3 regions of the Mesorhizobium sp. M1409 genome follow, and region 3 is predicted to be linked to each of the others. Evidence: riboswitches for the same ligand, from Rfam matches in the RefSeq annotation. Region 3 holds a riboswitch; each other region holds the start of a gene.
The links. Region 3 has a riboswitch for thiamine pyrophosphate ahead of thiC (phosphomethylpyrimidine synthase ThiC). Riboswitches for the same ligand answer to the same signal wherever they lie in the genome.
Positions count from the first base shown of each region.

Region 1: another riboswitch for thiamine pyrophosphate. It lies ahead of thiC (phosphomethylpyrimidine synthase ThiC); the one in region 3 lies ahead of thiC (phosphomethylpyrimidine synthase ThiC).
Region 2: another riboswitch for thiamine pyrophosphate. It lies ahead of thiB (thiamine ABC transporter substrate binding subunit); the one in region 3 lies ahead of thiC (phosphomethylpyrimidine synthase ThiC).

Region 1 covers NZ_JAMYKV010000024.1:38,364-45,805, reverse strand. Annotated here, with positions in the region: gene NKG99_RS19125 (hydroxymethylpyrimidine/phosphomethylpyrimidine kinase) at 1-194, opposite strand, end outside; gene NKG99_RS19120 (thiamine phosphate synthase) at 185-790, opposite strand; gene NKG99_RS19115 (thiazole synthase) at 787-1,560, opposite strand; gene thiS (sulfur carrier protein ThiS) at 1,564-1,761, opposite strand; gene thiO (glycine oxidase ThiO) at 1,730-2,731, opposite strand; gene thiC (phosphomethylpyrimidine synthase ThiC) at 2,728-4,563, opposite strand; TPP riboswitch at 4,667-4,783, opposite strand; gene NKG99_RS19095 (ATP-grasp domain-containing protein) at 5,007-6,311, opposite strand; gene hemA (5-aminolevulinate synthase) at 6,882-7,442, opposite strand, start outside.
Region 2 covers NZ_JAMYKV010000004.1:71,066-78,507, reverse strand. Annotated here, with positions in the region: gene NKG99_RS04990 (ABC-F family ATP-binding cassette domain-containing protein) at 20-1,840, opposite strand; gene NKG99_RS04985 (thiamine diphosphokinase) at 1,842-2,486, opposite strand; TPP riboswitch at 2,574-2,688, shown strand; gene thiB (thiamine ABC transporter substrate binding subunit) at 2,731-3,729, shown strand; gene thiP (thiamine/thiamine pyrophosphate ABC transporter permease) at 3,970-5,589, shown strand; gene thiQ (thiamine ABC transporter ATP-binding protein) at 5,582-6,358, shown strand; gene NKG99_RS04965 (M48 family metalloprotease) at 6,619-7,442, shown strand, end outside.
Region 3 covers NZ_JAMYKV010000019.1:31,777-39,218, reverse strand. Annotated here, with positions in the region: gene NKG99_RS16755 (hydroxymethylpyrimidine/phosphomethylpyrimidine kinase) at 1-197, opposite strand, end outside; gene NKG99_RS16750 (thiamine phosphate synthase) at 188-793, opposite strand; gene NKG99_RS16745 (thiazole synthase) at 790-1,563, opposite strand; gene thiS (sulfur carrier protein ThiS) at 1,567-1,764, opposite strand; gene thiO (glycine oxidase ThiO) at 1,733-2,734, opposite strand; gene thiC (phosphomethylpyrimidine synthase ThiC) at 2,731-4,566, opposite strand; TPP riboswitch at 4,670-4,786, opposite strand; gene NKG99_RS16725 (hypothetical protein) at 4,915-5,130, opposite strand; gene NKG99_RS16720 (hypothetical protein) at 5,319-5,963, shown strand; gene NKG99_RS35960 (hypothetical protein) at 6,525-6,623, shown strand; gene NKG99_RS16710 (hypothetical protein) at 6,777-7,088, opposite strand.

The sequences.
Region 1 (7,442 bases), on a different contig from region 3:
CCGGCCACCAGACCGGGTTGCATAGAGTGGATTTCCATGACCGCATGGTGCGTCTGCACCGTCAGCGCGGTGACAGCAAGGCAGGTGCGCACGCCAATGGAAGAGATCGTCTCGATATCGCGTGCGATTCCAGCCCCACCGCTGGAGTCAGATCCGCCGACCACGAGCACATGCGGTTCTCGCCTCAGCGCCATGGCTTTGTCTTTTCGATCCATTCTCGCGTGCGCGCTTCGGGATTGGCATTCAACGTGATGTCGGTGACCACCGCCGCGGTGTCCGAACCAGCCGCGAAAACACCGTCGAGCCGATCGGGGTTGAGGCCGCCAATGGCGACCAATGGGATCGGCGCCACCCGATGCTTCCACTCGCTGATCCGCTCGAGCCCTTGCGGCGCCCATTTCATATGCTTCAGGACGGTGGGATAGATGGGGCCGAGCGCGATATAGTCGGGCTCGGCAGCGATGGCCGTTTCCAGTTCTAGATGATCGTGCGTGGAAAGCCCGAGCTTCAATCCGGCGTACTTAATCGCCAGCAGGTCGGCCGCAGCCAAATCCTCCTGGCCGAGATGGACGAAGTCGCAGCCTTCCTCAATTGCCGTGCGCCAATAGTCGTTGACGATCAGTTGGCAACCATGGACCGCGCAGACGCCGTTCGCGCGGCGGATTTCCGACCGCAGCGTGGTCTCGTCCCTATCCTTGATGCGCAACTGAACCAGCTTGACGCCGAGCGGGACCAGCCGCTCGACCCAGTCAGCGCTGTCGACGATCAGGTAGAAGGGATCGAGCTTCATGAAAAAACGGCCCTGCCGATGGTCGGCGTCGACGGCACGGCGACGTCGCGCGGTTCAAGCATACCCGAGCTGAAAGCTTCACGACCGGCCTCGACCGCCTTGCCGAACGCACGCGCCATGCCGACCGGATCGGCCGCCTTGGCGACCGCGGTGTTCAGGAGTACGGCGTCAAAGCCGAGCTCCATAACGGTTGCCGCGTGCGACGGCCGTCCGAGCCCCGCATCCACGATCAGCGGAACATCTGGGAAATGTCCGCGCATCGAGCGCAGCGCCGTGATGTTGATCGGTCCGAGAGCGGAACCGATCGGCGCGCACCACGGCATCAAGACCTTGCAGCCCGCCGCAAGCAGCCGCTCGGCAACGATAAGGTCGTCGGTGGTATAGGGGAATACAGCAAAACCGTCCTCGCACAGGATGCGGGCGGCTTCGACCAGACCGAAAACATCCGGCTGCAGGGTGTCATGGTTGCCGATCACTTCGAGCTTGACCCAGTTCGTACCGAAGACTTCGCGCGCCATTTGTGCGGTCGTGACCGCTTCCTTGACGGAGTGGCAGCCAGCAGTGTTGGGCAGGATTCTGACACCAAGCGAGCGGATCAACGACCAGAATTCTTCGCCAGCCCTGCCGCCTGCCATTTCACGGCGCAACGAGACGGTCACCACCGCCGTGCCCGAAGCCCTGACTGCATAGGCAAGGATGGCCGGCGAAGGATATTGAGCCGTGCCAAGAAGCAGGCGCGACGGAAGCTCGGCTTCATAAAGCTCGATCATGGCCTAGCCGCCCTGCATGGGCGAGAGGATTTCAATCCGGTCGCCGTCGTTCAACTGGAATTCCGCCCGGTTGGCTTTGTGCACGAGGTCATTGTTGACGGCGGTCGCGAGCCAATCGCCCTCATAGTCGAGCGCGGCAAGCAGCTCGGCCAGCGTGGTGGCGGCAACCTCATGCGCTTCGCCGTTGACCATCAGTTTCATGAGCAAGCTCCTTGGTTCTGTCTTGAGTGAAAACCAGGTCGGCAGCCTGGCGCGCCATGGCGGGAGCCAGGAGAAAACCGTGACGATAGAGCCCGTTGATCGCGATGATTTCACCCTTGGTTTCGACGCGCGGCAAGTTGTCGGCAAAGGCTGGGCGGACGCCGACACCGGTTTCAACGATCTCGGCCTCGCCAAAGGCCGGGTGGAGGGCATAGGCGGTACCCAGCAGCTCCATTATGGAACGCGCCGTCACCGGTCCGGCACTCTGGCTTTCAATCATCGTCGCTCCGATCATGAAACGGTGATCGGTGCGCGGCACGGCATAAAGCGGAAAGCGTGGATGAAGCAAACGGACCGGCCGCGACAGCGAGACATCAGGCGTGCGAAGAATCAGCATTTCGCCGCGAACACCGCGCAGCCTGTCATCGGCCGCTGCCATTCCCATACAGTCTATCTGACGGGCGAAACCCGAAACAGGCCGGGCGTCGCAGCCGAAGTGGAATTTGACACCCATGGTCGCAAGCTTGTCATGAAGTGCCGCCATCGCCGGGCGTGGGTCGAGGTGAGCCTCATCGGCGAACAGCAATCCGCGGCGGAAGCGGCCGGCTAAGTCGGGCTCCAGCAAGGCAATTTCATCTTCCTCGACGCGCCGATAGCCCGTCGTGCGGCTGGCGAACCGGTCGAGCTCGCCCGCATCGCGCGGCGCGGCCAAGACCAGCGTTCCCCGTCGTGCTACCAAGCCTGGCGTTGCGGCGTCCCACCAGTCGGCGGCGTCGCTTCCGAGATCCAGCACCGGCTGCTCGGCGCTTTCACGCTCGCACCACGGCGCCAACATGCCACCGGCGAACCACGACGCATTGCCCCCAAGGGCAGGCCTTGTCTCGGCAACGGTAACCGCCGCGCCGCGTGCGGCGAACTCGAAGGCGGCGGTGAGGCCAGCAACGCCCGCTCCTTTGACCAAGACCTTCATGATGGCTCACGTGGCTGAGGTATGAGCGGTGCCCCGGTCTCGTCCGCCGGCAGGTAGAGATCACCGCCCTCGCGGTATTTCGCCGCCATCGCCGCCATGCCCTCTTTCTGCGCCTCGGCACGGATGTCGTGAGAGATACGCATCGAGCAGAATTTCGGTCCGCACATCGAGCAGAAATGCGCCACCTTGTGCGCTTCCTTGGGCAAAGTCTGGTCGTGGAAGGACCGCGCCGTTTCCGGATCGAGCGACAGGTTGAACTGGTCCTCCCAGCGGAACTCGAAGCGCGCGCGGGAAAGCGCATCATCCCTGACTTTCGCTGCCGGATGGCCCTTCGCCAGGTCGGCGGCGTGGGCGGCGATCTTGTAGGTGATCACGCCGATCTTGACGTCGTTGCGATCGGGAAGGCCGAGATGCTCCTTGGGCGTGACGTAGCAGAGCATGGCGGTGCCGAACCAGCCGATCATCGCGGCGCCAATGCCTGAGGTGATGTGGTCATAGCCCGGCGCGATGTCGGTCGTCAGCGGTCCAAGCGTATAGAACGGCGCCTCGCCGCAGACGGCGAGTTGCTTGTCCATGTTCGCCTTGATTTTGTGCATCGGCACGTGGCCAGGCCCCTCGATCATCACCTGGCAATCCTTCGCCCAGGCGATCTGCGTCAGCTCGCCGAGCGTTTCCAACTCGGCGAACTGCGCCGCGTCGTTGGCATCGGCGATCGAGCCCGGACGAAGGCCGTCGCCGAGCGAGAAGGAGACGTCGTAGGCTCTGGCGATGTCGCAGATCTCCGCGAAGTGCTCGTAGAGGAAGCTCTCCCGGTGATGGTGCAGGCACCATTTGGCCATGATCGAGCCGCCGCGCGAGACGATACCCGTCACCCGGTCGACGGTCAGCGGGATGTAATGCAGCCGCACGCCGGCGTGGATGGTGAAATAGTCGACGCCTTGCTCGGCCTGTTCGATCAGCGTGTCGCGGTAGACCTCCCAGGTCAGATCCTCGGCAATGCCGCCGACCTTTTCGAGCGCCTGGTAGAGCGGCACCGTGCCGATCGGCACCGGCGCGTTGCGCACGATCCAGTCGCGGATGTTGTGGATGTTGCGGCCGGTCGACAGGTCCATCACCGTATCGGCGCCCCAGCGGATCGCCCACACCATCTTTTCGACCTCTTCCGCCATCGACGATGTGACGGCGGAGTTGCCGATATTGGCGTTGATCTTGACCAGGAAATTGCGGCCGATGATCATTGGCTCGCTTTCGGGATGGTTGATGTTGGCGGGGATGATCGCCCGTCCGCGCGCCACCTCGTCACGCACGAATTCGGGCGTGACGAAATCGGGCAGCGTCGCGCCGAAAGCCTCGCCGTCGCGCTCAAGCTTGCCGCGCAGGATCTCGCGACCAAGGTTCTCGCGGATGGCGACGAACTCCATTTCGGGTGTGATGATGCCGGCGCGCGCGTAGGCAAGCTGCGTCACCGCCTTGCCTGCTTTGGCCCTGAGCGGTCGGTGGCGGATGGGAAATTCTGGCGTCAGGCGTTCGCCCGTCGCGAATCCGTTGTCCTCCGGCCGGACATGGCGGCCGTCGCAGACCTCGACATCGCCGCGCGCCAAGATCCATTCGTGGCGAAGCCGGGCCAGGCCTTTTTCGATGCTGGTTTCGACAGCCGGATCGGTATAGGGGCCCGACGGATCGTAGACGGTGACGGGCGGTTCGCCGGCTGTCGGATGGACGGAGATTTCGCGCATCGGCACCCTGATCTGCGGGTGGATGGCACCGGGCTTGTGGATCTTACGCGAAGCAGGCAGCGGCCCCGTTGAGACGGCTGGGGTGAGGGCATTCATCTTGAGGCTCCTTTGCTCATGCATTGGAGACCCAGTTCTGTGCCGGAAGGATGAAAAGACGCTTCTGTCGACCTGCCGAAACAGGACCTCGGGCGTGAACTCCCGCAGAGCGCTTGCACCGTCCCTACGCCAGTATGAACTGGATCAGGTTCAACGGGTCACTGCGCCGCGAAAGCCAGCAGTATCTCAGCCCCTTGCCGGGACTCCCCTGGTGAATGCCTCAAGTTGAACGGGCCGGCGTTGTCTTGTCAAGCGCATGTTCGTCCTGCGGCGGCGGTGGGCGGCATTCAAATTGGGCCCAAATTGGGCCGACGGCCTCGCCATGGGTCGCGGAGAAGTTCCGCGGGAGACAAGGCAGGTGTGGCCAAAGCTGCATTTGCCTCGTCAAACTTGATGTGACATTGACGTAGACGGAACTGCTGCGTTTCAAGGATCTTAAGCCGTCAATGCCTGATCGGAACAGAACTGGTGGGCCGCCCGAACGCCCCACAAACATCGTGCTCTCGATCACCTCTTATTGTCGCCGGAAAAGGGGTGATCGACCATTCGATCAAGTCGACCGCTCGCTGAAGGGCGCCCTCGGTTTCAGCACGGCTGGGCGAAGTGGCAATGACATGTCCAATCCAGTCTCGGAAATCCCCCTTCCTGACGATCGGTGTCTTGGGTTCAACATTCAATTTGACCTCGGCCACACCTGATATAGCAGCTGCCTGAGTGTCGCCACCAATCCAGTCGAGGGTGCCATCTTGATCAGGAAGCAGGAATCGCGCGGCCGCAGTATGCGAATGCTTTTTGCGCAGATCCCATTCCTCGCCAATGACAAGCTTGATGTGCTCGGTGACGAGGTCGACACCGTAAGCTAACTGGACCAGTTGAGGGTCGGGCGCGCCACTAAGACGCGGATTGACTTCAATGACAACTGGACCGCGTTTCGTGCACCGGAGTTCAATGTTAGTTGGCCCCCAGCCAAGGCCGAGAGCCCGCAAACAGCTCAGCGAAACATCGGCGATGCGCTCACGCTCCTGATCGGTTAGCAGGGCCGGATACGTCACCTCACGTATGACGAAATGGGGGAGGGGACCAAAGTCATTGGCGCAAATCGCAACGACCTCATTCCCCATAACATTAATGCTATAGAACGGGCCCTGTGCGAATTCTTCGACGAGTATTTTCGGTGTAGACCGCCATATGTGCTTTCCGCCCAATAGATGGGTCGTATGTTCGGCTACGTCTTCGAGGCTGCGGCACAATCGGACACCCATGCTGCCGCTGCCTACTGCCGGCTTAAGAATCACGGGCAGGCCGATCTCTGCAGCCGAGCTTTCTACCGCCGCCGCATTCGCTGCCAACCGATAGGCCGGTATTGGAACGCCGGCCTGCGCGAGGAGTTGGCGTTGCTTGAATTTGTCGCAGCTTCGTTCAATCGATTCAGGGTTCGGTCCCGGTAGATCGAAATGCCGGCAAAGCTTGCCAACTGTCGCATAGATCGATTCATGGTCCCCGGCAAAGCCAGTAATGCCAGCAATGTCGTGGGTAGCACGCAGCCGCGAACTTTCGCGGACCAACGCTTCGAGATTGCCAGTGTCGACACGGATTGCCTCAACGTTTTCCGCCGAAAGATAGTCGTACCGAGGTGGATCAGCCGTCAGAGTAATTGGATGAAGACCAAGACACTGAGCCGCTTGGACGTATAGCTGACCAGTACCCCTATGGCCTTCGACCAATATGAGCGCTCTTCTTCTTACCATTGCTGTTAATCCCGATGTTGCGTGCTGGCGGCGGTCCGAGGGTACCGGTGTCACTTTTGTGGCCGTGCCGGACCTCAGACTCGGGGTGCCGTACCATTGTCAACGACTGACGGTTGTAAAAATCTTGTAAATTGATTTGAAGGATCTGTTGCAGCGTTTTTGATTAGGGCGGCGTCGGAGGCTTGCTCCGTTCAAACCAGGTTAGCTGGGGTTGGTGTGTGATCCCGTGGGCCTGGGCGTGACCTACCCCTCGGGTAGGGCACGCCAAGCCACATCAAACTCGCAGCACAAGAACATGCGCTCTGGTCATACCGGCTCATGGTGAGCCCTGAATCTGGAACCGGCCCGATGTGTAAGCAGCGAGTCGTCAAACGGCCCCATTCAATCATGGAGTCACATCATTTAAGATCGCGAAAGCTGTCATTGCGGGTTACGGAACTGCTTTCCGATGACATTCGAAGATGCGATCGGGCGTCAGAACCGGATCGCTGACCGCCGCTTCCACCTCGGCGAGCCCGGCTGATATAATCAGGTCTGAGGCTGCGCGCCCTGTCGTTCCCAGCATTTACATTAGGCAGCCTTGCCAAGATTGTCCCGCAGCAGAACCTGCCTGAGCGCATCGACGAACGTCCGAATATCTGTCGTACTATGGGCAGGCGTAACCGTCACCCTGAACCGCTCGGTTCCCACCGGAACACTCGGCGCCAGAATTGGCTGAACGTATATTCCATGCTGATCCAGAAGCTGGCGGGACGCTTCCTTGCAACGGAATGGATCACCAATAGGCACAGGAATGATGTGGCTTCGGGTCGGCATGACGGGGATGCCCGCCTCTTTCAGCAATCCGATTAAAAGTTTCGTTTTCCGGTGCAGATCAATTCGTTCTGAATCTGAATCGCGAAGATGGCGCAGCGCTGCCAGCGCACCAGCCGCTAGCGCTGGCGCAAGCGCCGTGGTGAAAATGAAACCGATCGAGAAGCTTCGTATGCTGTCAACAATGGAGGCAGGTCCGGTCACATAACCCCCCATCGAGCCGAACGCCTTACCTAGCGTCCCTTCGATGATGGTTGGACGATCCATGATGCCAAGTTCCGCGGCAATGCCGGCGCCTTTCGGACCGTACATTCCCGA
Region 2 (7,442 bases), on a different contig from region 3:
ATAAAACTTGCACACACCACTACCCCTCCATTTCCTCGCGCAGCATCTCCAGCTCCAGCCATTCCTCCTCGAGGGCCGCTAGCGTCGCGCGCTCCTTGTCGAGGGCGGCGATGGTTTTCTGGAACGAGGCCGGATCGCGCTCGTAATAGGCCGGATCGGCGATGTTGTTCTCAAGCCTCGAGATCGACGCCATCACCGCTTCGATTTTCTTGGGCAGCGATTCCAGCGCGAACTTCTGCTTGAACGACAGTTTCTTCGGCGGCCCCTTTGGCGCGGCTGCCTCGCTCCTGCCCGGTGCCGGCGCTTCGCCATTTTCGGCTTTCGCGCGCGCCTTACGGTCGTCGAGCCTGGTGCCGCCGCGTTGCGCCAGCATGTCGGAATAACCGCCGGCATATTCGATCCAGCGGCCGTCACCATCCGGCGCGATCAGGCTGGTCACGGTGCGGTCGAGGAAATCGCGGTCGTGGCTGACCAGGATGACCGTTCCGGCAAACCCGGCGACCAGTTCTTGCAGCAGTTCCAGCGTCTCCATGTCGAGATCGTTGGTCGGCTCATCGAGCACCAGCAGGTTTGCCGGTCGGGCCAGCACGCGCGCCAGCAAGAGCCGCGCTCGCTCGCCGCCGGACAGCTCGCGCACCGGCGTGCGCGCCTGTTCCGGCTTGAACAGGAAATCCTTCATGTAGGAGACGACATGGCGCTGCTCGCCATTGATGACCAGGTTCTCGCCGCGCCCGTCGGTGAGATACTGCGCCAGTGTCTCCTGCGGGTCGACGGCCTCGCGCTTCTGGTCGAGCGTGGCGATCTCCAGATTGGTGCCGAGCCGCACCGAACCGGCGTCGGGCTTCATCTCGCCGGTCAGCATCTTCAAGAGCGTCGTCTTGCCGGCGCCGTTCGGCCCGACCAGACCGACCCGATCGCCGCGCTGGATGCGGGTCGAAAACCCCTTGACCACGGTGAGATCGCCGAAACTCTTCTCGATGTTCTTGGCCTCGATCACCAGCTTGCCGGATTCGGCGGCGTCGCTCGCCACCATGGTGGCCGAGCCTTCGGCGCCGCGATGTCCGCGAAAACGCTGGCGCATGGTTTGCAACTCGCCCAGCCGGCGCATGTTGCGCTTGCGCCGCGCCGTCACGCCGTAGCGCAGCCAGTGCTCCTCGCGCACGATCTGGCGGCCAAGCTTGTGCTGCTCGCGTTCTTCCTCTTCCAGCACCAGGTCGCGCCATTCCTCGAAATGGCCAAAACCCTTGTCCAGCCTGCGCGTCTGGCCGCGATCGAGCCAGACGGTGGCGCGCGATACACGCTCGAGAAAGCGGCGGTCGTGCGAGATGACGATCAGTGCCGATGAGGTGCGGACGAGCTCCTCTTCCAGCCATTCGATCACCGAGAGGTCGAGATGATTGGTCGGCTCGTCGAGCAGCAGGATGTCGGGTTCGGGCGCCATGACGCGGGCAAGGGCCGCGCGCCTTGCCTCGCCGCCGGACAGGTCGTTCGGCCGCTCCTCACCCGAGAGGCCGAGATGCTCCATCAGATAGCTGGCGCGGTACGGGTCGTCGGCGGGTCCGAGTCCGGCCTCGACATAGGCGCGGACACTGGCAAAACCCTCCATGTCGGGCATCTGCGGCAAATAGCGGACGGTCGCCGAAGGCTGGCGGAACACCTCGCCGTCCTGCGGCTCGATCAGGCCGGCGGCGATCTTCAGCAGCGTCGACTTGCCCGACCCGTTGCGGCCGACCAGCGCGATCTTGTCGCCGGCAGAAGCGGTCAAGGCGGCGCCATCGAGTAGCGGCGTGCCACCGAAGGTCAGTTTTATCCCGTCGAGGTTGAGAAGGGGCGGGGCCATGTCAGCTTTCAGGTAAGGGAAAAGGATGAGCGAGCAGCATCGCGCGGCCGTGGCCGAGCGCGATTTCGAGGCGGCCCTTGACCTCATTGGAAATGGTCAGCGACGAACCGAACGCCACCTTGACGTGATTCAGTGGCCATTTGGCGCCATTGACGGTCAGGCCGGCGAGTTCGGAAAAGCCGAGCACCGAAAACAGCGTGCCGTCGGCATAGTCGAAACCGGCCCTGCCGTGGAGCAGGGGAACGCCCTCCTGGGCGCCGCTGGTCAGCAGCACCTCCGTTCCGGCCTCGGCAAGGCGCAGGGCAAGCGCAAGATGCAGGAAAGCGTGGTCGGCGCGCTTGCCGCCGAAGGCGCCGGCGAGCACCAGGCTGGTCGCGCCGAGCTCCAGTGCGGCTGCGATGGCCAGTTCGCCATCGGTTTGGTCCTTTTCCGCCGAGAAGGTCCGGCGGGGGACAGTGGCGAGATTTTCCGGCAGGTTGGCCGGCACGGAATCGAAATCCCCCACCCACAGTTCCGGGACTAGGCCGAGCAGCCGCGCATGGCCGATGCCGGCGTCGGCGGCAATCACGCGGGAGCCTTCGACCTGGCGGTCGAGCCGTGGCGTGCGGATGAGGTCGCCGCCAAGCAGGATGGTGAATGTGCTCATATCGTGTGGCCCTTACCAGCCTGGCACCGGAAACGGAAGGCGGCAAACTCCCACTTGCGTGAGGGATCGGCCGGGCCTATGTGTCGAAACGCTCTAACGGGGTGCCGAACGCGATCTTCGCGGACCGGCTGAGAGGCAGTCTCGCCAACCCGCTGAACCTGATCCGGTTTGTACCGGCGGAGGGATTAGACGTTTCGGACAGTCCGACGCCTCAATTCCTTCAATTCGAACGAAGGAGGCGCCGATGCGCACGCTTTTATACGCTCTTGTCTCAGCCATGACCGTGGTCTTGTCCGGGCCGGCCTTGGCCAAAGACAAACTCACCGTCTACACATATGAGAGTTTCACCGCCGACTGGGGTCCGGGTCCCGTGGTGAAGAAGGAATTCGAGGCCGAATGCGGCTGCGATGTGGAGTTCGTCTCGGTTGCCGATGGCGTCGCGCTGCTCAACCGCGTCAAGCTGGAAGGCGCATCGACGAAGGCCGATATCGTGCTTGGCCTCGACACAAACCTTACCGCCGATGCCAAGGCCACCGGCCTGTTCGCGCCGCATGGCGCGGTGGCGGATGCCACTGTGCCGGGCGGCTGGAGCGACGACACTTTTGTCCCCTTTGACTACGGCTACTTCGCTGTCGTCTACGACACGGAGAAGCTGAAGAGCCCGCCGAAGAGCCTGAAAGAACTGGTAGAAGGCAGCGCCGACGACAAGATCGTCATCCAGGATCCGCGCACCTCGACGCCGGGCCTCGGCCTGCTGTTGTGGGTCAAGTCTGTCTATGGCGACAAGGCGCCGGAGGCCTGGGCCAAGCTGAAGGCGAAAGTGCTGACCGTGACGCCGGGCTGGAGCGAGGCCTACGGCCTGTTCACCAAGGGCGAGGCGCCGATGGTGCTGTCCTACACGACGTCGCCGGCCTACCACATGGTGGCGGAAAACACCGAGCGCTACCAGGCGGCCTCCTTCGAGGAGGGCGAGTACCTGCAGATCGAGGTGGCGGGCATCACCACGACAGGGGCCAAGAACCCGCTGGCCGAAAAGTTCATGGCCTTCATGACCGGACCGAAGTTCCAGGATGCCATCCCCGAGACCAACTGGATGTTCCCGGCAGGGAAGACCGACAAGCCGCTCAACCCGGCCTTCGACAAGCTGGTCAAGCCGACCAAGACCTTGCTGTTCAGCCCCGAAGAGGTCGCCGCCAACCGCAAGGCCTGGGTGGATGAGTGGCTGGCGGTGATGAGCAAGTAATTTGGTCCTATGATCGAAAGATGAGTGTCCTACGGCGCCCCCCTCTGTCCTGCCGGACATCTCCCCCACACGGGGGGAGATTGGCTGTCGTCGGCGATTTCGCCAATCGCCAACGTTGCTGGAATGAGCGAGGCGCGGAAACTGCCAATCTCCCCCCTTGTGGGGGAGATGTCCGGCAGGACAGAGGGGGGCGCGAAGGAACGCGGCCTTCGCTAAGAACCTCAAGTCAGGTGGTCCAGCGTGCAACGCGCGTCTGACCCCCGCATCAGCGCCGGCATCCTCGCGCTCGCCGCAATCGCGCTGCTCATCGGCGGCGCGTTTGCCGGCCTGCTTTTCGAAGGCGGCCACGATCTTTCGGGCGCCTGGGCAGCCTTCGATCCCTATCTGCTGCGCGTCGTGCGCTTCACGCTCTGGCAAGCGGCATTGTCGACGCTCCTCTCCGTCGGGCCGGCGCTGTTTGTCGCGCGGGCGATGTCGCGGCATCCACGCTTCTTCGGCCGCGCCTTCATCCTGCAACTGTTCGCCATACCGTTGGCGCTGCCGGCCATCGTCGCGGCACTCGGCGTGCTGGCGCTTTATGGCCGCGCCGGCTATTTCGCCGGCGTGTTCACGGTGATCGGCGGTGGAAGCTGGTCGGGCATCTACGGCCTGTCGGGCATTCTCGTCGCCCATGTCTTCTTCAACCTGCCGCTGGCGACAAGGCTGTTCCTCGAGTCGCTGCAGACCATACCGGCCGACCAATGGCGGCTGGCGAGCCAGCTCGGCATTGCAGCGCGGCCGGCGTTCAGGCTGATCGAATGGCCAACGCTGCGTGCGGCATTGCCGGGTGTCGCCGGGCTAGTCTTCATGCTTTGCATCACATCCTTCACCATTGTGCTGACGCTCGGTGGCGGGCCAGCAGCGACGACGCTGGAGGTCGGCATCTACCAGGCGCTGCGCTTCGATTTCGATCCCGCGCGGGCGGTGACGCTGACGCTGCTGCAGATCGCCCTGACCTTTATCGTGGTGCTGGCCCTGACGCGGCTGGGCGCCAATGTGGTCGGCGACACCAACCTGCCGGTTGCGCAACGCCGCTATCTCTCGGTCAAGAGGAGCGAGACCTGGCTGAACGCCATGGTCATCGTCTTGGCGCTGCTGTTCGTCGTCGGGCCGATGGCGGCGACGGTGACGGCCGGGTTGGGTGCCGATCTCGGCCGGCTGGCCGGCGAGGCCACCGTGCGGCAGGCGGCTCTGACCAGTGCGGTGCTGGCCTTCCTGTCCGCACTGCTCTCGGTGATGCTATCGCTGGCGTTGACCGTGGCGCGCCGGGCGCTGGCGTTGAACCGCCGGGCTGGCCTCCGGACAATGCTTGAGCATGCCACCGATACAGGCGCCGGCTTCGTCCTGGTCGTGCCGCCCATCGTCGTCGGCGCCGGCTGGTTCCTGTTGCTGCGCCATGTCGGCGATGTCTTCGCCATCGCCCCGGTCATGGTCGTCACCGTCAACGCGGTGATGGCGATGCCGTTCGCCCTACGGGCCGTCCGTCCCACCTATGATGCGGCGAGCGAGCGTCACGAACGGCTCTGTGCACAGCTCGGCATTGCGGGCTGGAACCGGTTGGTGCTGGTCGACTGGCCGTCGCTGCGTCGGCCGCTCGCCACCGCCTTCGCTTTCGCCATGGCCCTGTCGCTCGGCGATCTCGGCGTCATTGCCTTGTTCGGCAGTGATTCCGTGCAGACATTGCCCTACCTTCTCCTGGCGCGCATGGGCAGCTACCGCACCGAGGATGCCGCCGGCCTGGCACTGCTGCTCGGCCTCGTCTGCCTCGCCCTGATCGTGGCGGCGCACTCGCTGGGAAGGGAGAGGGTCCGGGATGCTTGATGGAAAGGCCAGCGGGCTTGAAAAAGGCGCGCCGGTGCGGCTGGACAAGGTGGCGTTCAGCTACGGCGAGACGCCGCTGGTCTTCGATGTCGAGTTCGCCACGTCGAAGATCACCGCGATCATGGGGCCGAGCGGGTCGGGCAAGTCGACGCTGCTCAATCTGGTCGCCGGCTTCGAGATGCCACAGTCGGGCCGCGTGCTGATCGGCGGCGCTGATGTCAGCGCCGAGCCGGCCTCGGTGCGCCCGGTATCGATGGTGTTCCAGGAGAACAACCTCTTCGCCCATCTTTCCGTCGAGCAGAATGTCGGGCTCGGCCGCTCGCCAGCCTTGCGGCTGACCGAAACGGACCGCGCCGCGATCGCCGAGGCGCTTGCGCGAACCGGCCTTGGGGGCAAGGAAAAGCGCCTGCCGCGCGAACTTTCAGGCGGGGAGCGCCAGCGCGTCGCATTGGCCCGCGTTCTGGTGCGCGACCGGCCGGTGCTGCTGCTCGACGAACCCTTCGCCTCGCTCGGGCCCGCTTTGCGCGACGATATGCTGGATATGGTCGCCGCCGTTCATGCCGAGCGGAGCATGACGGTGCTGTTTGTCACCCACCAGCCTGAAGACGCCCGCCGTATCGGCGAACACATGGTGTTTCTCGACAACGGGTTGGTGGCGGCAGTCGGCAAAGCGGATGATTTCTTCACCGGGGCTGGTCCGGAAGCGTTCCGGCGCTATATGGGCGCGAGTGGCGGTGTATCACGAGATATTGCCCGGAAGCGGACATAATTTACGATCAAACCGACTCCAGGCGATGTGGCGCTTGCTTGCCATGACTGGAGGAGTGTGGCTAGGTCCGCCCTACTGGTCCGGCACAGGCCGTGATTTGCCTGCAGCATCCGCCGCTCGTGCCCTAAGGGACGGGCAACGGATGCTGCAGCCGTTTGAGATAGCGCATGACATGTTCCGAAAATCGCCCCCGGTTTTCGTGGTCATGCGCCGGGACCCGAAAGGAAGCCGTTCTGGCGATCGGCGTTGATAGACTACGAATGAATCCGCTGGCGCGTTTTCTTGCGTTGGCCGGCTTTGCCGTGGCGCTGGCGAGCTGCCAGATGTTCATGCCGCCGGAAGTACAGGAGTCCGGCTTCCAGCCTTCCGACAAGCCGATCACGGTCGACAATGTCGGCGCCAACAACAAGCTCGCCGAACTGGCCAAGGCGCAGCACCCGCGCATTCTGGCGACTTATGGCGGTGAATATTCCGATCCCAAGCTTGAGCGCATGGTCGCCAAGGTGGTCGGCAATTTGACCGTGGTGTCGGCCAACCCGACGCAGACCTATCGCATCACCATCCTGAATTCGCCCAACGTCAACGCCTTCGCGCTGCCGGGCGGCTATCTCTACATCACCCGCGGCCTGCTGGCGCTGGCCAATGATTCGGCAGAGCTTGCCGCTGTCATCGCGCATGAGATGGGCCACGTCACCGCCAATCACGGCCTGCAGCGCCAGCAACTCGAGGCCGAGGAAGGCCTGGCGACCAAGGTGGTTTCCGATGTGCTCGGCGGCAGCCCGACCGCCAAGGCGGCGCTGATTCGGGGCAAGCTGAGGCTGGCGCAGTTCTCGCGCAACCAGGAGCTGGAAGCCGACGCCATCGGCATCAAATCGATCGGCGAAGCCGGTTACGATCCTTTCGCCGCCGGCCGCTTCCTGCAGTCGATGTCGGCCTATACGGACTTCCGTTCGATCAGCGGCGCCACCGACGCCAGCCTCGACTTCCTGGCCACGCACCCCAACACGCCGCAGCGCATCGATCTGGCGCAGCGCCTTGCCCGCCAATTCGGCGCGCCCGGCGTCGGTACGCGCGATCGCGATTC
Region 3 (7,442 bases):
TGATCGGCCACCAAGCGAGGTTGCGAATGTTGGATTTCCATGACGGCATCGTGCGTCTGCACCGTTAGTGCGGTGACAGCCAGGCACGTGCGCATGCCAATGAAGGAGATCGTCTCGATATCGCGTGCTATTCCAGCCCCACCGCTGGAGTCTGATCCGCCGACCACGAGCACATGCGGTTCTCGCCTCAGCGCCATGGCTTTGTCTTTTCGATCCATTCTCGCGTGCGCGCTTCGGGATCGGCATTCAACGTGATGTCGGTGACCACTGCCGCGCTGTCCGCACCAGCCTCGAAAACACCGTCGAGCCGGTCGGGGTTGAGGCCGCCAATGGCGACCAATGGGATCGGCGCCACCCGATGCTTCCACTCGCTGATCCGCTCGAGCCCTTGCGGCGCCCATTTCATCTGCTTCAGGACGGTGGGATAGATGGGGCCGAGCGCGACGTAGTTGGGCATGGCGGCCATGGCCGTGTCCAGTTCGACATGATCATGCGTGCTGACCCCGACCTTCACGCCGGCTGCCCGAATCCGCGCGAGGTCGGCGGATAGCAAATCCTCCTGGCCGAGATGGACGAAGTCGCAGCCTTCCTCGATTGCCAGGCGCCAGTGGTCGTTGATGATGAACTGGCATTGGTGCTGGGCGCATAAAGCCTTGGCCTTGCGGATCTCCGCGCGCAACCCGGCTTCATCCATGCTCTTGATGCGCAACTGCACCAGCTTGACGCCGAGCGGCACCAGCCGTTCGATCCAGGCAGCGCTGTCGACGATCAGGTAGAAGGGATCAAGCTTCATGAAAAAACTGCCCTGCCGATGGTCGGCGTCGATGGCACGGCGACGTCGCGCGGTTCGAGCATTCCGGAGCTGAAAGCTTCACGACCGGCCTCGACCGCCTTGCCGAACGCACACGCCATGCCGACCGGATCGGCCGCCTTGGCGACCGCCGCGTTCAGGAGCACGGCGTCAAAGCCGAGTTCCATGACGGTGGCCGCGTGCGACGGTCGTCCGAGGCCTGCATCCACAATCAGCGGGACGCCTGGAAAATGGCCGCGCATCGAGCGCAGCGCCGTGATGTTGATCGGACCGAGGGCGGAACCGATCGGCGCGCACCACGGCATCAGAACCTGACAGCCCGCCTCCAGCAGCCGCTCGGCGACGACAAGATCGTCGGTGGTATAGGGGAATACGTCAAAACCGTCCTCGCACAGGATGCGGGCGGCTTCGACCAGCCCGAACACGTCCGGCTGCAGCGTGTCGTGGTTGCCGATCACTTCGAGCTTGATCCAGTTGGTGCCGAAAACTTCGCGCGCCATCTTCGCGGTCGTGACCGCTTCCTTGACGGAGTGGCAGCCGGCAGTGTTGGGCAGGATTCTGACGCCGAGCGAGCGGATCAACGACCAGAATTTTTCGCCGGCCCTGCCGCCTGCCATCTCACGGCGCAACGAGACGGTCACCACCGACGTGCCCGACGCCTTGACAGCCTCGGCAAGGATGGCCGGCGAAGGATATTGCGCGGTGCCGAGAAGCAGGCGCGACGGACGCTCGGTTCCATAAAGCTCTAACATGATCTAGCCTCCCTGCATGGGCGAGAGGATTTCGACCCGGTCGCCATCGCTTAGCTGGAATTCCGCCCGGTTGGCTTTGTGCACGAGGTCGCTGTTGACGGCCGTTGCCAACCAATCGCCCTCGTAGTCGAGCGCGGCAAGCAGCTCCGCCAGCGTGGCGGTGGCAACCTCATGCGATTCGCCGTTGACCATCAGTTTCATGAGCAAGTTCCTTGGTTGCGTCTTGATTGAAAACCAGGTCGGCAGCCTGGCGCGCCATGGCGGGGGCGAGAAGAAATCCGTGACGATAGAGCCCGTTGATCGCGACGGTGTCTCCGTTCATTTCGACGCGCGGCAGGTTGTCGGCAAAGGCTGGACGAACGCCGACACCGGTTTCAACGATCTCGGCCTCGCCAAAAGCCGGATGGAGGGCATAGGCGGCACCCAGCAGCTCCATCATCGAACGCGCCGTGACTGGTCCGGCGGACTGGCTTTCAATCATCGTCGCGCCGATCATGAAACGGTGGTCGGTGCGCGGCACCGCATAAAGCGGGAAGCGCGGATGAAGCAGCCGGACCGGGCGTGACAGCGAGATATCAGGGGTGCGCAGGATGAGCATTTCGCCGCGAACGCCGCGCAGCCTGTCATCGGCGGCTGCCATTCCCGTGCAATCGATCTGACGATCGAAACCAAAAACATGCTGGGGGTCGGCGCCGAAGTGGAATTCGACACCCATGGCCGCGAGCTTGTGATGAAGTGCTGCCATCGCCTGGCGCGGGTCGAGATGAGCTTCATCGGGGAAGAGCAATCCGCGCCGGAAGCGGCCGGCGAGGTCGGGTTCCAGCAACGCGATTTCCTCTTCACCGACACACCGATGGCCCGATGTGCGGCTGGCGAACCGGTCAAGCTCGCGCGCATCGCGCGGCGCGGCGAAGACCAGCGTTCCCCGCCGTGTTACCAAGCCGGGCGTTGCGGCATTCCACCAGTTGGCGGCGTCGCGTCCGAGATCCAGCACCGGCTGCTCGGCGCTTGCACGCTCGCACCATGGCGCCAGCATGCCGCCGGCGAACCACGACGCATTGCCTCCAAGGCCATGCCGGATCTCGGCGACCGTGACCGTCGCGCCGCGGGCGGCGAGTTCGAAGGCGGCGGTGAGGCCGGCGACGCCGGCCCCTTTGACCAGCACCCTCATGACGGTTCCGGGGCCTCAGGCATGAGTGGGACGCTGGTCTCGCCAGTTGGAATGTAGAGATCGCCGCCCTCGCGGTATTTCGCCGCCATGGCCGCCATACCCTCCTTCTGCGCCTCGGCACGGATGTCGTGGGAAATTCGCATCGAGCAGAATTTCGGCCCGCACATCGAGCAGAAATGCGCCAGCTTGTGCGCTTCCTTGGGCAAGGTCTGGTCGTGGAAGGACCGCGCGGTTTCGGGATCGAGCGACAGATTGAACTGGTCCTCCCAGCGGAACTCGAATCGCGCGCGGGAAAGGGCATCATCCCTGACTTTCGCCGCCGGATGACCTTTTGCCAGGTCGGCGGCATGGGCCGCGATCTTGTAGGTGATCACGCCGATCTTGACGTCGTTGCGATCGGGAAGACCGAGATGCTCCTTCGGCGTGACGTAACAGAGCATGGCGGTGCCGAACCAGCCGATCATGGCGGCCCCAATGCCTGAGGTGATGTGGTCGTAGCCCGGCGCGATGTCGGTTGTCAGCGGTCCAAGCGTATAGAACGGCGCTTCGCCGCAGACAGCGAGCTGCTTGTCCATGTTCGCCTTGATCTTGTGCATCGGCACGTGGCCGGGGCCCTCGATCATCACCTGGCAATCCTTCGCCCAGGCGATCTGCGTCAACTCGCCGAGCGTCTCCAACTCGGCGAACTGCGCCGCGTCGTTGGCATCGGCGATCGAGCCCGGACGAAGGCCGTCGCCGAGCGAAAAGGATACGTCGTAGGCTCTGGCGATGTCGCAGATCTCCGCGAAATGCTCGTAGAGGAAGCTTTCCCGATGGTGGTGAAGGCACCACTTGGCCATGATCGACCCGCCGCGCGAGACGATACCGGTGACCCGGTCAACGGTCAGCGGGATATAATGCAGCCGCACGCCGGCGTGGATGGTGAAATAGTCGACGCCCTGCTCGGCCTGTTCGATCAGCGTGTCGCGGTACACCTCCCAGGTCAGATCCTCGGCAATGCCGCCAACCTTCTCGAGCGCCTGGTAGAGTGGCACCGTGCCGATCGGCACCGGTGCGTTGCGCACGATCCAGTCCCGGATGTTGTGAATGTTGCGGCCGGTCGACAGGTCCATCACCGTATCGGCGCCCCAGCGAATCGCCCAGACCATCTTTTCAACCTCCGCGGCCATCGAGGAGGTGACAGCGGAGTTGCCGATATTGGCGTTGATCTTCACCAGGAAATTGCGGCCGATGATCATCGGCTCGCTCTCCGGGTGGTTGATGTTGGCGGGAATGATCGCGCGTCCGCGCGCCACCTCGTCGCGCACGAATTCCGGCGTGACGAAATCGGGAATAGCGGCGCCGAAGCTTTCACCGTCGTGCGGCAGCTTGCTGCGCATGGTCTCGCGGCCGAGGTTCTCGCGTATGGCGACGAACTCCATCTCAGGCGTAATGATGCCGGCGCGCGCGTAGGCAAGCTGGGTCACCGCCTTGCCGGCCTTGGCCCTGAGCGGCCGGTTGCGAATGGGAAATTCCGGTGTCAGGCGCTCGCCCGCCGCGAATCCGTTGTCTTCCGGCCGGACATGACGGCCGTCATAGGCTTCGACATCGCCGCGTGCCGTAATCCATTCATGGCGAAGCCGGGCGAGGCCTTTTTCGATGCTGGTTTTGACAGTCGGGTCCGTATAAGGGCCGGACGGATCATAGACGGTGACGGGCGGTTCGCCTGCCGTCGGATGGACGGAGATTTCGCGCATCGGCACCTTGATGTGCGGATGGAGGACGCCAGACTTGTGGATTTTCCGTGAGGCAGGCAGCGGCCCTGTCGACACGGCGGGGGTGAGGGCATTCATCTTGAGGCTCCTTTGCTCATGCATTGGAGACCCAGTTCTGTGCCGGAAGGATGAAAAGACGCTTCTGTGGACCTGCCGAAATAGGACCTCGGGCGTGAACTCCCGCAGAGCGCTTGCACCGTCCCTACGCCAGTATGAACTGGATCAGGTTCAACGGGTCACTGCGCCGCGAAAGCCAGCAGTATCTCAGCCCCTTGCCGGGACTCCCCTGGTGAATGGGTCGAAATTGAGCGGGCCGACGCTATTTTGTCAAGCGCTTTTGGCCCGCGGCTTTGATCGGTCGCCAATCAAGTCGTGCGGGAAGGCTGATGAATGTGTCGGGGAAGATTTGGCGGTAGGCGTCGGTGCTCATGGTTTGCCCTCGTGCCGAGCGCCTGGGCCGAGGAGTTCGCGCAGGAACTCCTGCATCCAGATCGGAACAGCGGAGAGACCAGCGCGCAGATCCTCGCGGATCACCTCGCCGTGCTTGGGGTCGGCAAGCGGGCGGCGCAACGTCGTCTGGATCCGCAGCTCTCTTGACCGTCGGAGCGGGCCGAACGCTACGGAAGATGCGAGCTTTTTCATTCGACCAGATCCCGTAGGTAGTGCCGGCAAAGGGGAATCCGATTTGCTGAGCGACCTGCAGTTCGGAAAGAAGGTTTGGTCAAGCAATGGGATAGAACTCCATCCAATTCGTGGAGCAGGGAACTTGCTTCTTCCCGTCAAATGCCGGATGAAAGATGACAACTGAGGGATTGATTCGGAGCTTGTGAATGCGCGGGGTGCAAGCAGCTTTGGCCGCACTGATCCTGACCGGTCCCATCACTTCCGCTCTCGCCGACAACAGTTCTCCCTTCATCTATTTTGCTACCGAAGATCCTTTCGCTGTCGGTCAACCGGCGAAGAACGACGTCTATTTTTTTGGCGGCGTTTTTGCGGCCGGATCATTTGGGAACACGATCAACGTCTTCGGCGCCGACTATACGAACAACTACATAATCGGAGCTGCTTACGGCCGCGACTTCGCCGATATTGGCGCTGGTTTCGTTCTTGGCGGTGTGACCGGGGCCGCCGTAAGGTTTGGCGAGGATGACGATACGTCAGGGGAAGTTTGGGCCGGGGTTAGGGTTCGTCACCAGGGCCTTGTCATCGGCGATCTGGCGATTGCGCCAGCACTGACGGCCGGTTTGAGTGCCGTTACGGGAACCACCGAAATCGAACGCGAGCGCGAGGTCTATTACGACGGCGACGCGTCTTTCCTTGGTTTCATCGGCGCCGAGCTTTCTTTCAGGTTAAGGCAAGCTCCCAACGTCGAGCTTGTCTATCAACTCCACCACAGATCCGGCGCCGGTGGTACGTTTGGAAATATGGGAGAGGGTTCCAACGCGAATACTGTTGGGCTTCGTTATCGTTTCTAGCTGACGCCTTAACGCTCCGACATTTTGAACGGAGCAGCTTCACAGCCTTCGACCCACGGGGAGGAAGCTCCAACTCTCTGTGGCTCATGGCGCGTTTGCTGACCCTGGCGACTGGTCCCGTGGAAGAAATCGAAACCGCTTTCGCGAGCTGCGTCAACGCAATGACCTTCGTCTGGATCATCTCCAACTCACGCTGAGCATTTGTCTCGCAGAAGGGGCCATACACTTGAGCGGCTGACAGCGCCCGGAAAGGTGGCGGCGCCATTTACGGGGCGTTGGGGCAGAATTGCCAGCGGAATTGGGGCCTCCGGGTGTCCCGCCGCAGGGAGGCAAATGAGGGGAAGGTGGGCCGGAGCACGACACCGGCTTCTCCGGAAATCGCTTGCCAGTAGTATTGAAAGCGACAACCCGCTGAGCTTTACAGCCAAGCAGAAAATCGGCGGCCCATTTTTCAATGAGCATTGCCTGAACCCACCCACCTGCGGCTTGCCAGTGGCCCGCGATTCGTAGCTTTACGCGCCCGACTTTCGTGCGCATGCCGGCAGCGAAGATGGGCCGGAGATCGAGGCTGGATGGAAACGTTCCGGTGAAAGGGCCGGCGAGTTCGTAGCTCTTCAGATATGCGATTGCTGCGACGCATGGCCGAGCGATCACAAATAATGATCGCGATGAGCTGGCAGGAAAAACCGCTTTGGCTATCGGAGATTCGCCAAAATGGCCGAAAATCCGTCGGAAAGCTCGCCGCAACCTAAAGCCAGACCGCGCGGCTAGGCACCCACTCGAGCCGCTTCGGATGTAATATCTCGATCCGTATCATTGGCGAAGCGGCGGGGATGTTTCACAGCCCGCAGCTGTCTTTTTCATCTGGCTAGGAGCGGCGCCCTTCGCGTCGGCTGTCGCCTGACCAGTGGGCTGTGCACTGCCGGTCTGCTGGCCGGGGGCACAATCTTTTACCGCATTCGGTTTCGATGTGCCGCCCGTTATGGTGGGGTCAAGCTTCATGCCGCCGGCCGCACCATAATTCGTTCTGATACCTTGTTTATGTTGAACGGGCGTGGCGGCTTGTGCCAACGACAGGCCAGCCGACAAAGCGATTACAACTGATGCGAACATAAACCGTTGCATGATATTTCTCCCGGTTTGAGCGCTGTCGCTCGATTTACGGCAGCAGCGGGTCGTCCCTAGGGAATCGCCGGGCTTGCGGAGGCGTTGGTGACCCCTGCCGTCAAGGTAACTATTAGTGACGCCTAATGTTCCATTGCCTCGACAGGCGGGCCTTACCGCTTCTTCACCTTCGGTGTGAAGCCTTGGGGCAATCGGCTACGGCAATACTTTTCTTCGTATCGAATATGCGCATCACCTATTTGGGGTAGCCACTTCCAGTGTGGGACGATGTCTCATCGTGAGCTATTGGGCCGAAGAACGACCTCTGCCCGGGAGCGCCCCTCGGTTGAAGTACTCAACAAGCTCGCTGTTCAT